2 linked regions of the Pigmentiphaga aceris genome follow. The protein of the gene in region 1 interacts with the protein of each later gene in a pairwise test. Links are inferred from orthologs where the notes say so. Each region holds a gene or a part of one and is shown on either strand. Other genes may lie near its edges.

The links.
Region 2: the proteins of mobA (region 1) and FXN63_RS09545 interact in binary tests that used the Escherichia coli proteins (3 or more experiments, as listed by UniProt). The link is inferred for Pigmentiphaga aceris from one-to-one orthologs.

The regions. Positions count from the first base shown.
Region 1 is NZ_CP043046.1:3,414,721-3,422,557, reverse strand. What follows is about bases 4,312-7,233. They hold mobA (molybdenum cofactor guanylyltransferase MobA), read right to left. Parts: upstream 6,121-7,233; coding sequence 5,503-6,120; downstream 4,312-5,502. Other genes in these bases: moaA (GTP 3',8-cyclase MoaA), read right to left, coding at 6,125-7,228; accD (acetyl-CoA carboxylase, carboxyltransferase subunit beta), read left to right, coding at 4,572-5,447; trpA (tryptophan synthase subunit alpha), read left to right, coding at 4,312-4,575. Outside these bases: FXN63_RS14830 (motility hub landmark protein FimV), read left to right, coding at 1-706; tRNA pseudouridine(38-40) synthase TruA, read left to right, coding at 715-1,521; FXN63_RS14820 (phosphoribosylanthranilate isomerase), read left to right, coding at 1,598-2,257; trpB (tryptophan synthase subunit beta), read left to right, coding at 2,454-3,653; more of trpA, read left to right, coding at 3,667-4,311; FXN63_RS14790 (2OG-Fe(II) oxygenase), read right to left, coding at 7,369-7,837. UniProt on the Escherichia coli protein: Transfers a GMP moiety from GTP to Mo-molybdopterin (Mo-MPT) cofactor (Moco or molybdenum cofactor) to form Mo-molybdopterin guanine dinucleotide (Mo-MGD) cofactor.
Region 2 is NZ_CP043046.1:2,240,167-2,246,425, forward strand. What follows is about bases 877-3,858. They hold FXN63_RS09545 (molybdopterin molybdotransferase MoeA), read left to right. Parts: upstream 877-1,739; coding sequence 1,740-2,978; downstream 2,979-3,858. Other genes in these bases: FXN63_RS09535 (DUF1428 domain-containing protein), read right to left, coding at 877-1,034; mobB (molybdopterin-guanine dinucleotide biosynthesis protein B), read left to right, coding at 1,204-1,743; moaD (molybdopterin converting factor subunit 1), read left to right, coding at 2,975-3,232; moaE (molybdopterin synthase catalytic subunit MoaE), read left to right, coding at 3,241-3,720; FXN63_RS09560 (LysR family transcriptional regulator), read right to left, coding at 3,738-3,858. Also shown: FXN63_RS09530 (PA4780 family RIO1-like protein kinase), read right to left, coding at 1-496; more of FXN63_RS09535, read right to left, coding at 672-876; more of FXN63_RS09560, read right to left, coding at 3,859-4,661; FXN63_RS09565 (alkene reductase), read left to right, coding at 4,760-5,902; FXN63_RS09570 (nuclear transport factor 2 family protein), read left to right, coding at 5,899-6,259. UniProt on the Escherichia coli protein: Catalyzes the insertion of molybdate into adenylated molybdopterin with the concomitant release of AMP.

The DNA.
Region 1 (7,837 bases):
TGGCATCGCGCTGGTGACGGTGCTGTTCCTGTTGCTGCTGGCCTTGCTGATCGCACGCCGTCGACGTGAAAAGCGTCTGAGCGCGCTGGCTGCTGGTGCCGCATTGGCAACCTCGGCAGCTGCGCCGGCGTGGGCTGAACCGGCAGCACCGGTACGTGCGACGGAAGTCGATGAAGAAGAATTGGCTGCGCATGCCGAGGAAGTCGCGCCGCCGGTTCGCCCGGTCGACTTCGGCTTCAACCTCGACCTGGACAAGCCCGTGCCGGCCGAGGCGGTTGCGCGTAATGCCGCTGTTGAGCCCGATGAAGATGACGAGCCGCCGCGCTTGTTGAAGAGCTCGGCCGACGTGCCCGAACTCGTGGTACCCGAGCCGGCACCGGTTGCGCCGCTTGTACCACCGGCTGTGCCGCCAGTTGTGCCGTCGGCACCCATCACGCCGCCGCGCGCAGAGCCGGCAATCGAGTGGCCGCAGACTGAACCCGAGCCTGCCCGTCCGGCAACCGCTGCGTTCGCGCCGTTGGTCACGCCCGACCCCGCCGTCGGCGTGGACCTGACGGAAGACAATGCGTCCAAGCTGGAGCTGGCCGACGCCTATCTTGAAATCGGCGACAAGGAAGGTGCCCGCGAGCTGCTCGAAGACGTCATCAAGGGCGGCACCGCTGCCCAACAGGAACGTGCTCGCGAGACCCTGGCGTCGTTGCGGTAACACGGTAGATGAGTGATGTGGTTCAGCCCAGGATCGCGCTGGGCGTAAGTTACGACGGAAGCGCCTGGCAGGGCTGGCAGAAGCAGCCCCACGGCCTGACGGTGCAGGACACGCTGGAAGCCGCGCTCGCCCGCTTTGCCGGGCAGCCGGTGCCCACCGTATGTGCGGGGCGCACCGACACCGGTGTGCACGCCGCCATGCAGGTGATTCATCTGGATGCCCCCGTATTGCGTGCCGACACGGCCTGGGTGCGCGGCGTGAACGCGCATCTGCCACCCAGCATTGCCATTCGCTGGGCGCGAGAAGTATCCCCCGATTTCCATGCACGCTTTTCAGCGCGTGCGCGCTCCTACGTCTACCTGCTGTTGGAAGATCAGGTGCGCTCGCCCTTGTGGGCGGGCAAGGCGGGATGGAGTTTCTATCCGCTTGACGTTGAAGCCATGCAGCAGGCAGCAGGGTATTTGCTGGGCGAGCACGACTTCAGCAGTTTCCGCGCGTCGCAGTGCCAGGCCAAGTCGCCCGTGCGCACCTTGCACCGCCTGGACATCACGCGTCGCGGGCGCTTTGTGGTGTTCTCTTTCACCGCCAACGCGTTCTTGCATCACATGGTGCGCAACTTTGTGGGTGCCTTGACCTACGTTGGTCGCGGTCGTGAATCTGTCCAATGGATGGCAGACGTGCTGGCAGCCCGTGATCGGCGCAAGGGGGCACCTACCTTTGCACCCGACGGCCTGTATCTGACTGGGGTGGATTACCCCGCCGAGTTCGACTTGCCGCTGCATGATGCCAGCGATGAGATCCGGTTCGGAGTCTGAACCGCCGTATGCATGATCGGAGGTGGTGTGCGGCGATCAACGGCGTGTACACCGCTCTCCACGTTATCATCCTGTCATGACCCGAACCCGTATCAAGATCTGCGGCCTGACCCGCGAAGAAGACATCGACGCTGTTGTCGAGGCTGGTGCCGATGCAATCGGCATGGTGTTTTACCCGCCCAGCCCACGTGCACTCAGCGTTGCGCGCGCGGCCGAGTTGCGTAAACGCATTCCGCCGTTTGTCGATCTGGTGGCCTTGTTCGTCAACGCCAGCAAGGAAGAAATCGACGCAGTACGCGGTGAGGTCGGGCCGGAGTTGCTGCAATTCCATGGCGATGAGTTGGAAGAAGACTGCGCACGCTATGGCCACCGGTACCTGCGGGCCTTCCGAGTTGGTGGTCCGGGCCTCGATACTGCCGCAGGTTTGTTAGAATCATGCGAAGCTTATGGCTCCGCCGCCGGTTGGCTGTTCGACAGCCACTCAGACGGATACGGCGGTAGCGGGAGAACATTCGATTGGTCACTGGTCAGCAGCGCAAGCGCTCGTCCGGTCGTTTTGTCTGGTGGGTTGCATGCCTCAAATGTGGCGCAAGCGATCCAGGCGATACGTCCGGCGGCGGTCGACGTCAGTAGCGGCGTGGAATCTGCCCGCGGCATCAAGTCCGCGGAACGGATACGCGAGTTCGTGACTGAAGTCAGGCTGGCCGACGACAAGCTGCGCCAGGCGCAGACGTGATGGCAGGGCTGGCGGTCGCCACAGGCTGACCGCGCCACGCGCCAACGGTGTTTGACCACCTGGGGACATGCCCCAAAAAGTGGACCACCCAAGGCGCGATTGCCGGGTCTTCGGACTTGCAGGACGTTCGGCAGTGTGCCGATGCCTGCGGTCCCCAAGACACCTTCGAATCCCCCATTTTCGAGTCTTCAATTCCATGAGCACTTACGACTTTCCGGATACGCGCGGTCACTTTGGTCCCTATGGTGGCGTCTTCGTTGCCGAGACCTTGATGCAGGCCATCGATGAACTGCGCGAGACCTACGCCAAGTATCAGCACGACCCCGATTTCGTCGCTGAATACAACTACGAGCTCAAGCACTTCGTGGGCCGCCCCAGCCCCGTCTACCACGCCAAGCGCTGGTCCGAAAAGCTGGGCGGTGCGCAGATCTGGTTGAAGCGTGAAGACCTGAATCACACCGGTGCGCACAAGGTCAATAACTGCATCGGCCAGGCATTGCTGGCAAAACGCATGGGCAAGCGCCGCGTGATCGCGGAAACCGGTGCCGGCCAGCACGGCGTGGCCACGGCCACGGTCGCGGCGCGCTACGGCATGGAATGCGTGGTCTACATGGGCAGCGAAGACGTGCGTCGTCAAGCCGCCAACGTGTATCGCATGAAGCTGCTGGGTGCCACTGTGGTGCCGGTTGAATCGGGTTCGCGCACGCTGAAAGACGCCTTGAACGAAGCCATGCGTGACTGGGTCACCAACGTGGAATCGACCTTCTACATCATCGGCACCGTGGCAGGCCCGCATCCGTATCCGATGATGGTCCGCGACTTCCAGACGGTCATTGGCAACGAGTGCATCGAACAGATGCCTGAAGCTGCCGGCCGTCAGCCCGATGCGATAATCGCAGCGGTGGGTGGTGGCTCGAACGCGATGGGCATCTTCCACCCCTACATCCCCTTCGATGCCGTCAAGCTGATCGGCGTGGAAGCGGCTGGCGACGGTCTGGATACCGGTCGTCACTCGGCGTCCCTGACGCTGGGTCGTGCAGGTGTCTTGCATGGCAACCGTACCTACGTGCTGCAAGACGAAGACGGCCAAGTGATCGAGACCCATTCGGTGTCTGCGGGTCTGGACTATCCCGGCGTCGGCCCCGAGCACGCATGGTTGAAGGACAGCGCGCGCGCTGAGTACGTCACGGTGACCGACGAAGAAGCGCTGGCCGCTTTCCATGATTGCTGCCGCCTTGAAGGCATCATTCCGGCGCTTGAGTCCTCGCACGCCATTGCGCACGCTGTGCGTCTGGCACCCACCATGTCGCCGGACCAGATTCTGCTGGTCAATCTGTCCGGCCGTGGCGACAAGGACATGCATACCGTCGGCGAACGTTCCGGCATCACTTTCTAAGGAGATGTCGATCATGACCGCGACTTCGTTCTCATCTGCTTCTGCCTCGTCTGCCAAGTCCACCCGCATTGCCGACGCTTTCGCGCGTCGCGCGGAAAAGGGCACGCCGGCCTTGGTTCCCTACATCACTACGGGTGACCCGTCGCCCGAAAGCACCGTGCCGGTGATGCACGCACTGGTCGAGGCCGGCGCGGACATCATCGAACTCGGTGTTCCGTTCTCCGACCCGATGGCCGATGGCCCGGTGATTCAGCGCGCCAGCGAACGTGCCGTGGCGCGCAAAGTGGGTCTGCGCAAGGTCTTGGACCTGGTGCGTGAATTCCGCCAGACCGATACGCAAACGCCGGTGGTCTTGATGGGGTACGCCAACCCCATCGAGCGCATGGGTCAGGAAGCCTTTGTGCGCCAGGCAGTCGATGCTGGCGTCGATGGAGTGCTGGTGGTTGATTACCCGCCGGAAGAGTCGGTGGAATTCGGCGCGCTGCTCGATCAGCACGGTTTGGCGCCGATTTTCCTGCTCGCACCCACTTCCACTGAGGCCCGCATCAAGTCCGTCGGTGAAGTGGCGCGAGGCTACGTGTATTACGTCTCGCTCAAGGGCGTGACGGGGGCCGGCAACCTGGACACGACTGAAGTTGCCCGCCGTCTTGACGACATTCGTCAACATATCTCTTTGCCGGTTGGCGTGGGCTTTGGCATCCGTGATGCTGCCAGTGCCCAGGCTGTCGGCAGCACTGCTGATGCGGTGGTAATTGGCACGCGCCTCATCCAGGAAATTGAAACCGCCGTGAAAGATGCGCCGGAAGCCGACTGGCCGGCGCTTGCTTCGCGCGCAGCGGGCGCGTGGTTGCGTACAATCCGCCACGCGCTCGATGCGTTGCCGCCGCGCAGCGCACCCAATGAAACAAGGAAATCCGCATGAGCTGGATCGATAAGCTGCTTCCCCCACGGATCAAGACCTCCGACAGTGCCGCACGCCGGGTACCCGAAGGCCTGTGGGTCAAATGCCCGTCCTGCGAGACCGTGCTGTATAGCGACGACCTCGCCAAGAACCTTCAGGTCTGCCCGAAGTGCGACCACCACATGCGCATTGGCGCGCGCGAGCGCATCGATTCCTTGCTGGACGCCGAAGGCCGCTACGAGATCGGCGTGGGCACGCTGCCGATCGACAGCCTGAAGTTCAGGGACTCGAAAAAGTACCCGGACCGTCTGCAAGATGCCATGGCGCAAACCGGTGAGACCGATGCCCTGGTCGCCATGGGCGGCTCGATTCTGGCCATTCCTGTGGTGGTTGCCTGCTTTGAATTCGAATTCATGGGCGGCTCCATGGGCTCGGTGGTGGGCGAGCGCTTTGCGCGTGGTGCCCAGCAGGCGCTGGATCAGAAAGTACCCTTCATCTGCGTGACGGCTTCGGGCGGCGCGCGTATGCAGGAAGGCTTGCTGTCGCTGATGCAAATGGCCAAGACCAACGCCATGCTGACTCGTCTGGCGGCCAACAAGCTGCCTTTCATCAGCGTGTTGACCGATCCGACCATGGGTGGTGTGTCGGCCAGCTTCGCCTTCATGGGCGACGTGGTGATCGTTGAGCCGAAGGCCTTGGTCGGCTTTGCCGGCCCACGTGTGATCGAGCAGACCGTGCGCGAAAAGTTGCCGGAAGGCTTCCAGCGCGCCGAGTTCCTGCTGGAAAAGGGTGCTATCGACATGATCGTCGACCGTCGCAAGATGCGTGAGGAAATTGCGCACCTGCTGGCGATCTTGACGAATCAGCCGGCGGAAGTGATTTCGGCTGTTTGATCTCAGGCAGTCGGTAGGGAAGAGGGGGTTGGACTTTCAAAGGTCCAGCCCCTTTTTATTTCTGAGCCGAACTCAGCGCGGCGAGTTCTTCGTGTGTGTTCACGTTGATGAACGCGTCTTTGCCGTCGCTGAAGTCTGCGTAGGCATGTGGCAGGTCGGCATACCAGCCATCGGCCCGCCTGCGCCCGGTGGCAATGTAGGCGCGCAGTGCGGGCAGGCTGTCTATGTGGATCAACGCAAAGACTGGGTGCACGCGGTCGCCGTGGTGGGCAATGGCGACGTGGCATTGCTGGTTGGCAGCCGCCGTTGCCAGTCGCTCGATCAGGTTGGCAGGCAGGCAAGGCGCGTCGCAGGGAACCGTTGCCAGCCAGGGCAGGGCGGGGGCTTGTGATGCGAGGGCTGTCAATGCGGCTTCAATGCCCGCCAGCGGGCCAGGGTAGTCGGCAATGTTGTCTGGCAGCACCTGGCTGCTCCACGCGCGGTATTGGTCGTGATGGCGGTTGGCGCTGATCAGCACCGTGGCCACCTGGGCGGCCAGTCGTTCATGCACATGGGCAACCAAAGGGCGGCCATGCAAGTCCTGCAAGCCCTTGTCCACGCCACCCATGCGCGAGCCTTGTCCACCCGCCAGAATCAGGCCCGCAATATCGTGGGTAGGGATCGGTGAACGCACGTGCTCAACCGCCGATATAACTCATCTCGATCTTGTTGGCGCGCTGGGTGTCGGCGCTGCGGCGCTCTGAGTAGTTGTCATTGCGTTGCTGCCAGATGCCCGCCATGGCGGTAGCCAAGGTCGTGTCATCTGCGCCGTTGCGCAACAAGGTCTTCAGGTCATAGCCCTGATCTGCGAACAGGCACAGGTAGAGCTTGCCGTCGGTTGACAGCCGTGCGCGCGTACAGGTGCCGCAGAAAGCCTGCGTCACGCTTGAAATGACGCCGATTTCACCGCTGCCGTCGGTGTAGCGCCAGCGTTCGGCAACCTCGCCTGAATAGGCAGCTGCAACCGGCACCAGTGGCGCAATCTCACTCAACTGTTCGATCAGCGTGCGCGAAGGCACCACTTCATTCAGGTTCCAGCCGTTGGATGCGCCAACGTCCATATATTCGATGAAGCGAAGAATGTGGCCGCTGCCCCGGAAATACCGGGCCATCGGCAAGACCTGGTCGTCATTGACGCCACGTTTGACGACCATGTTCACCTTGACGGGCCCCAGACCCGCCTCCGCAGCGGCATCAATGCCGCGCAGAACTTCCGAGACCGGAAAGTCCACATCGTTCATCGCCCGGAACACCTTGTCGTCCAAGGCATCCAGGCTGACCGTGACCCGATTCAGGCCAGCGGCCGCCAAGCCGCGTGCTTTGCGGGCCAGCAAGGATGCGTTGGTAGTCAGTGTCAGGTCCAGGGGCTTGCCTGCAGGTGTGCGGATCTTGGCAAGCAATTCGATCAGAGATTCCACCTGACGGCGCAACAGTGGCTCGCCACCCGTCAGGCGCAGCTTTTCCGTGCCGTGCTGCGCGAACACCGTGGACAGCCGGGCAATTTCCTCGAAGCTGAGCAAAGACCCATGCGGCAGGTAAGCATAGTCCTTGTCGAACACTTCCTTGGGCATGCAGTACACGCAGCGAAAGTTGCAGCGATCGGTCACGGATATGCGCAGGTCGCGCAATGCCCGTGCACGCCGGTCCAGCAGCACTTCGCCCGGTACGGGCGGGCGTGCAGGGGCAGGCAGCTTGCCATGCAAGCTGCGCGCGTCGACGAGCGGGATGATCCTGTCGGTCAAGAGTGGTCCGTGCAAAGGCGGTAAGAAAAGAAGCAGTCCGGCAACGTGTCTGGCTGCCTGGCATGACCAGGAAAACCACCAACCACAAGCCATGCCGTGCTGGGGCTTCTCAGCAGACTTTGTTCCGCCATGCCTTCAGTTTACGCGTAGCGCCTGACACGCAGCCATTTTGTGGCAATCCACTTTTCTCCGGCGGTAACTGGCGCGCCTGCATGCAAGGTAAGGCTTGCTGGCGTGGCTTGTGGGTAGGCAAAAAATACCGCGTTTCCCTGTATGGGGGCGACATCAAGCCCGATCTGCGGGAAAGTCGTGGCACCCCCTGAGATGGGGCTTTGCAGGTAGATAATCAAGGTGCCGATGCGCTGGCCACCGGCAGCGGTGTGCGTAGCGGTCCCTGCGTCCTGTGCATCGAAAAAGTCATAGTGCGGCTGATATTCCGCGCCGGGGCCATAGCGCAAGACCTGAAGCCCTTCGCCACGTTCGAGCGGCCAGCGCAGCAGGCCAGCAATCCGCCTTTCCAACTTGTCGATCAGCGGTGTCTCGCCCAGGGTGAAGAACATGCCGTCGCTGGTACGGGATTCGTGCGAGACGGCCGTGCCGCCGCTGCGG
Region 2 (6,259 bases), 1.2 Mb from region 1 along the record:
GGATCATGCCGGCCAGCAGCATGCGCACCACCTGGCCCAGCAACATGGCGTGCAACTCGACCGCCTGTTCCTCGCTCATGTCCACGTCGTTCAAGCGCGGCGCAACGTTGCCGTCCTCGTCAGTGACAAGGTCCATCAACAGCACGCCGTCCGTACAGATGTAGGGCTGCGGCACGCGCACGCCGGCGTTGGCCATGCGGAACAAGGCGTCCACCTCGGCGTTCTGCCACATCTCTTCCTGCATCTGCCGACCGTAACGTGTGCCTTTTTCCATGGCACGCGCCTGACGGCTGTTCTTGACCTTGCGGCCATCCAGGTAAGACGTGGCTTGCTTGAAGCTGCGCTGCTTGGCGTCTTTGTAGACCTTGGCGCACCGTTTTTCGTCGCCGCAACGCACCACATATACGGTGGCTTCCTTGCCGCTCATCAACTGGCCAAGCACTTCGTCGATCAGTCCTTCCTCAAGCAAAGGCTCAAGCCGCTTGGGTACCTTCATGCGAACACCGGTTGCGCGGTGGCACAGAGACAGGTGGGCAGGGCGCGGGGCGTATGACGCAGCGCGGCGCAAAATGCGGCTGGGGAATGTGAAAAGCTCATTACCCGATTATAAGGAGCCACGGCCGAGCTGCGGATACCCCGGGTTTTCGACAGCGCGGCACTTGGTGATTGGATCAGAGTTCTACCAAAGTCTTGAAACCGCCGAAGAACATGCGCTTTCCATCGAAGGGCATGTTTTTGGGGTCCATCATCGAGGCCAGCCGTGGATCGTTCATGACCTTGGCATTGATTTCATCCCGCTTTTCGCGCGACTCATAAACGATCCAGGAAAACACCACGACCTCATCTTCCTGCAACTGCACACTTTGCGGGAACGATGTGAGCTTGCCCGGTTTCACATCGTCGGCCACACACTCGATGTATTCGAGTGCGCCATGTTCCATCCAGATCCGTCCCGCCTGCTCGGCCATCTGTCGATAGGCGTCCAGATTGGCGCTCGGCACGGGAAGCACAAAACCATCAACGTAACGCGACATGATCGATCTCCTGACTGGTTCGCAAGGTATACGGATGTGTGTTGCGGGGCGGGAATCGTCGGCGCACCGCACGTGTTGTCTGCGTGCTCAGGATAGCCCTCCTGATGGCAATAGCCGATATCAGCAATAATTCCTTTCTATCGCGGACTGCACCACGCAGGAGAAGCAGATGAAAGTATTCGGCGTTGCTGGTTACAGCAACTCGGGCAAGACCACCTTGATCGAACAACTGATTCCGCGCGCGGTTGCACGCGGACTGCGCGTGTCGCTGATCAAGCACGCGCACCACGAGTTCGATGTAGATCAACCCGGCAAGGATTCCTGGCGTCACCGCAAGGCGGGTGCTGCCGAAGTGATGGTAGTGTCAGGCAAGCGCTGGGCGCTGATGCACGAGCTCCGCGGCGCGGACGAGCCCGCGCTCGATGAATTGATCGCCAAGCTGGCACCCTGTGATCTGGTGCTGGTCGAAGGCTACAAGGCATCGCCCATCCCCAAGCTTGAGGTCTGGCGCGCTGAAAATGGCAAACCGCGTCTGCCCGACGACGACGCGCACATTGTGGCGTTGGTGACCGATTCCCCGGCTGCGGCGGACGAATCCCGCCTGCCTGTGCTCGACCTTGACGATCCTGACGCGGTGCTTGCCTGGATTCTCGATTATCTGGCGTGGCCCGAAGATGGTGCCGAATCGCTATTACGGAGTGCTTTATGAGTTTGATGTCCTTGGACGATGCCCTGGTCCGCCTGCTGGCCGGCGCGGATGCCTATCTGCAGACCGTGCCCCATGCTGCGCGGGTGCCGGCGTCGGTACCGCTGTCCGATGCACTGGGCCGGGTGCTGGCAACGGATATCGCGTCGTCCATGTCCGTGCCTTCGGTCGAGAACTCGGCCATGGATGGATACGCATTGCGAGCCGCCGATGTGGTGGCGGGTGGCCCTGGCTTGGCGATATCGCAGCGTGTCGCGGCTGGTCAGGTGCCGACCCCGCTGACCCCGGGAACGGTGGCCCGCATCTTCACTGGCGCGCAACTGCCCGAAGGCGCAGACACCGTCGTGATGCAGGAAGACGTGCGTCTGGTTGACGGTTTGGCCTGCTTCGATGCCGTGCCGCAGGCAGGCGCGCACGTGCGCGGCATTGGCTGCGACATCATGGAAGGCAGCGTCATCCTGAAAGCCGGCGACCGGCTTGGCCCCGCCCACATTGCGCTGGCTGCGTCCACCGGGCTGGATCGCCTGCCGGTGTGGCCGCGTGTGCGGGTGGCTACGTTTTCCACCGGTGATGAACTGGTGATGCCGGGCGAGCCGCTGGTGCCGGGCAAGATCTACAACTCCAATCGCTTCCTGTTGCGCGGTCTGCTGGCCGGGCTGGATGTGCTGCATACCGATCTGGGCATTGTCGAAGACTCCCTCGACGCGACCCGCGAGGTATTGCGCCGGGCGGCGGCCGATCATGACTTGATCGTCACCACCGGTGGCGTGTCGGTGGGCGAAGAAGACCACGTGCGTCCGGCCGTCGAAGCCGAAGGCCGCATCGATCTGTGGGCGCTGGCCATCAAGCCGGGCAAACCGCTGGCCTTTGGTGCCATTCGTCGTGAGGATGGTGCCGAAGCCTTGTTCATCGGCCTGCCCGGCAATCCGGTATCGAGCCTGATCACCTTTGCGCTGTGCGTGCGGCCCGTCTTGCTGCGCCTGGCCGGGATGGCAGACGTTGCCCCGGTACGGATTGCATCGCGTGCCGATTTCTCGTGGCCGCGTGGCGACCGCCGGCGCGAATTCCTGCGCGCGCGACGCAATGCACAAGGCGGGCTGGACCTGTTCTCCAATCAGTTGTCGGCCGTGCTGACGTCGACGGTGTGGGCAGACGGCATTGTCGACAACCCATCGGGTCAGACTATTGCGCCGGGCGACACCGTGCAATTCATCGCGTTTTCGGATCTGCTGTCATGAAGCTCGAACTGCGCTTTTTTGCTTCGGTACGCGAGGCTTTGTCTTGCGATGCCGAATCGGTTGATGTCCCCGCCGAGGTCGGCACGGTTGGTGCATTGCGCGACTGGCTGGCGGCACGTGGTGACACCTGGTCGCGCGCATTGGGCGCGGGCAAGTCTGTGCGTGCAGCAGTCGATCTGGACATGGTCGGTGCCGATGCCCCTTTGCACGAAGGTGCAGAAGTGGCGTTCTTCCCGCCCGTGACGGGGGGGTAATGACAGCCATGACGACCCGTGTTTCCATCAGCGTCCAATCGGAGGACTTCGACGTGTCAGCCGAGCTTGTCGCACTGCGGGCAGACGACACTTCTATTGGCGCGGTCGTGAATTTCGTCGGCTTGGTGCGTGATCGCAATGACGGTGCGCAGGTATCCGCCATGACGCTGGAACACTATCCCGGCATGACCGAACGGGCGCTGGAAAAGATCGTGGCCGAGGCTGCTCAGCGCTGGTCGCTGGCGGCGGTGCGGGTGATTCATCGCGTCGGCACCTTGCGCGCACCCGATCAGATCGTGCTGGTTGCCACTGCCAGCATGCATCGTGGTGATGCGTTCGAAGCCTGTGCGTTCATCATGGATTACTTGAAGACGCGTGCGCCGTTCTGGAAGCGCGAAGACACGCCAGCGGGATCGCGCTGGGTGGAGGCGCGGGAGTCCGATGATGATGCGGCGGCGCGCTGGGATACGCCTGGCACCAACGCTTGATGGCGCTTGGATAGTGTCTAGGGCATGAAGCCCGACCCGGGTCGGGTGGCTGCCTGTACCAGCGCGTCCACCACCACGCGCAGCTTGGGGTGGATGTATCTGGACTTCGGCCAGACCACATGGATCGGCATTTCCGAGCCGGCGAACTGATCCAGCACAGTGGCCAAGGCACCGGATTGCAGTTGCCCACCGACAAGCCAGGTGGGCAGCTGGCACAGTCCGCATCCGGCCAGCACCGCGGCCACCATCGCATCGCCATCGCTGAATTCATGGCGAACGTTCACTTCCTGCGCGTAGCTGCGGCCGTCCTTTTCTTTCAGCAGCCAGGTCGGACGTGCCTTCCGACGCCAGCCAATGATGCAGTCACGGGTCAACAGCTCTGACGCCGCTTGCGGGTGGCCGTGTTGGTCAAGGTAGGCAGGCGATGCGCAGATGACGAGTTTCTGGGTGCCCAGTTTGCGTGCCACCAGGTCTGCATCGTCGTCCAGGCTGCCGATGCGCACCGCCACGTCCGCCCCTTCATCAACGACGTCGATGGTGCGCTCGCTGAACATGACCTTGAAATGCAAGCCGGCATGTTCGCGGGCCAGGGCGGTCAGCAGCGGCATGACGTGGCGTCGCCCAAACGCGGCGGGCAGATCGATGCGTACTTTGCCGACCACCGCATTGCGGCCACTTGCCAGATTTTTCTCGGCACCATCGAGCTGTCCGAGAACCGCCAGACACGTCTCCAGGTAAGCCTCGCCTTCGTTGGTAAGCGTGAGCCTGCGAGTGGTGCGGTGAAGCAGCTTGGTGCCGACCCGTGCTTCAAGGCGTGACACGCTTTTTCCGACTGCCGATGGGGTCAGCTGCAATATCGCGCCTGCCGCAGTGAAGCTGCCTGCGCGCGCTGTCTCTACAAATTCGGCAAGTCCGTCAAAGCGTTGAGATAGGTCTGACATTCTGGAATCTCAGGATCGAATGATTGGAATTTTAGGTGGATTATCAATTCCAGGCTAAGTAATTAGCATGTCAGCTTCACATGCAAAGAAGCTGAGCAATGACCCTGATTTTTGATTCCTACGACCTGGCCGGTTTGCAGTTGCCTAACCGCATCGTCATGGCACCCATGACCCGGGCCCGCGCCCCCGAGGGCATCCCGGACGATATGACAGTGCTGTACTACCGTCAGCGGGCCAGTGCCGGACTCATCATCAGCGAAGGCGCGCCGGTATCCACGGAAGGGCGTGGATACCTGTTCAATCCTGCGCTGCATACCGCCGAGCAGGCGGCAGGGTGGCGGCGCGTGACCGATGGGGTGCACAGCGAAGGCGGGCGCATTTTTGCTCAGCTTTGGCATGTGGGCCGCCTGTCGCATACGTCTTTGCAGGTGGATGGGCGTGCACCCGTATCGTCAACGGCAACCCGCTCGGCAACCGCCAAGGCCTTCGCCTACGACGAGAACGGCGCGCCCGCCATGGTGCCCGTGAGCGCACCTCGTGCTTTGGCGACTGATGAGATTGCACGTGTTACGCAGGACTTCGTTCGGGCGGCACAGCTGGCGATCGATGCCGGCTTCGATGGTGTCGAAATTCACGGCGCAAACGGTTATCTGTTCGAGCAATTTCTTAACGGCGGTGTCAACGACCGAACCGACCGATACGGTGGCTCGATCCCCAATCGCTTGCGCTTTTTGCTTGAAACCTTCGATGCGATTGCCGCTGCAATCGGTTCGCATCGTGTAGGCATTCGCATCTCGCCGTTCGGACGGCTGTACGACATGCCTGCTTTTGAGGGCGAGGCCGATACGTGGCTGGCCCTGGCCGAAGCCCTGGCACCACGCAAGCTGGCCTACGTGCATCTCAGCGACCAGCTTTCGCTGGGCTGCGAAAAGATTCCGAGCGACTTCAGTGCGGCATTCCGGCGCGCCTATCCGGGTACCCTGATCGCAGCGGGCAACTTCGATAAAGCGTCTGGCGAACGCGCGCTGCAGTCGGGCGAGCTTGATCTGATCGCCTTCGGCCGACCGTTCATCTCAAACCCGGACCTGGTCGAACGCATGAGGCACGATTGGCCAATCGCACCCGCAGACCGCGCAACGTTCTACGGCAGCAGCGGTGCAAAAGGCTATACCGATTACCCGCGTTATCAGCCTGCGGCACTGCCCCAAGATGCGGATGTTTCCTTGGTGAACCCGGCATGATGCAAACACATCAACGCTTGGATGCCGGGGCGGACGACAAGCTGAAGGCGGTGCTTGACCGAGAGGAAATCCGCAATCTGCGCAGCCTGTACGCCCACTTCCTGGACGGCAATCTGCTGGACCGTCTGGACGACATCTTCACGGTGGATGCGGTGGCAGATACGGGCCGTGGTCAGTGGAACGGGCGGCAAGAGATTCGCGATGGATTGCGCGCCGCTTTTCAGGAGTACGACCGTGATGGCCAGGGTCGTTATCCGTTCATGCACGCCGTGACCAATCACTGGATCGAGATACTGGGGCCGGATATCGCCGAGGGGCGTTGCTACCTGATCGATTTCGAGACCGCGTCCAAGCCTG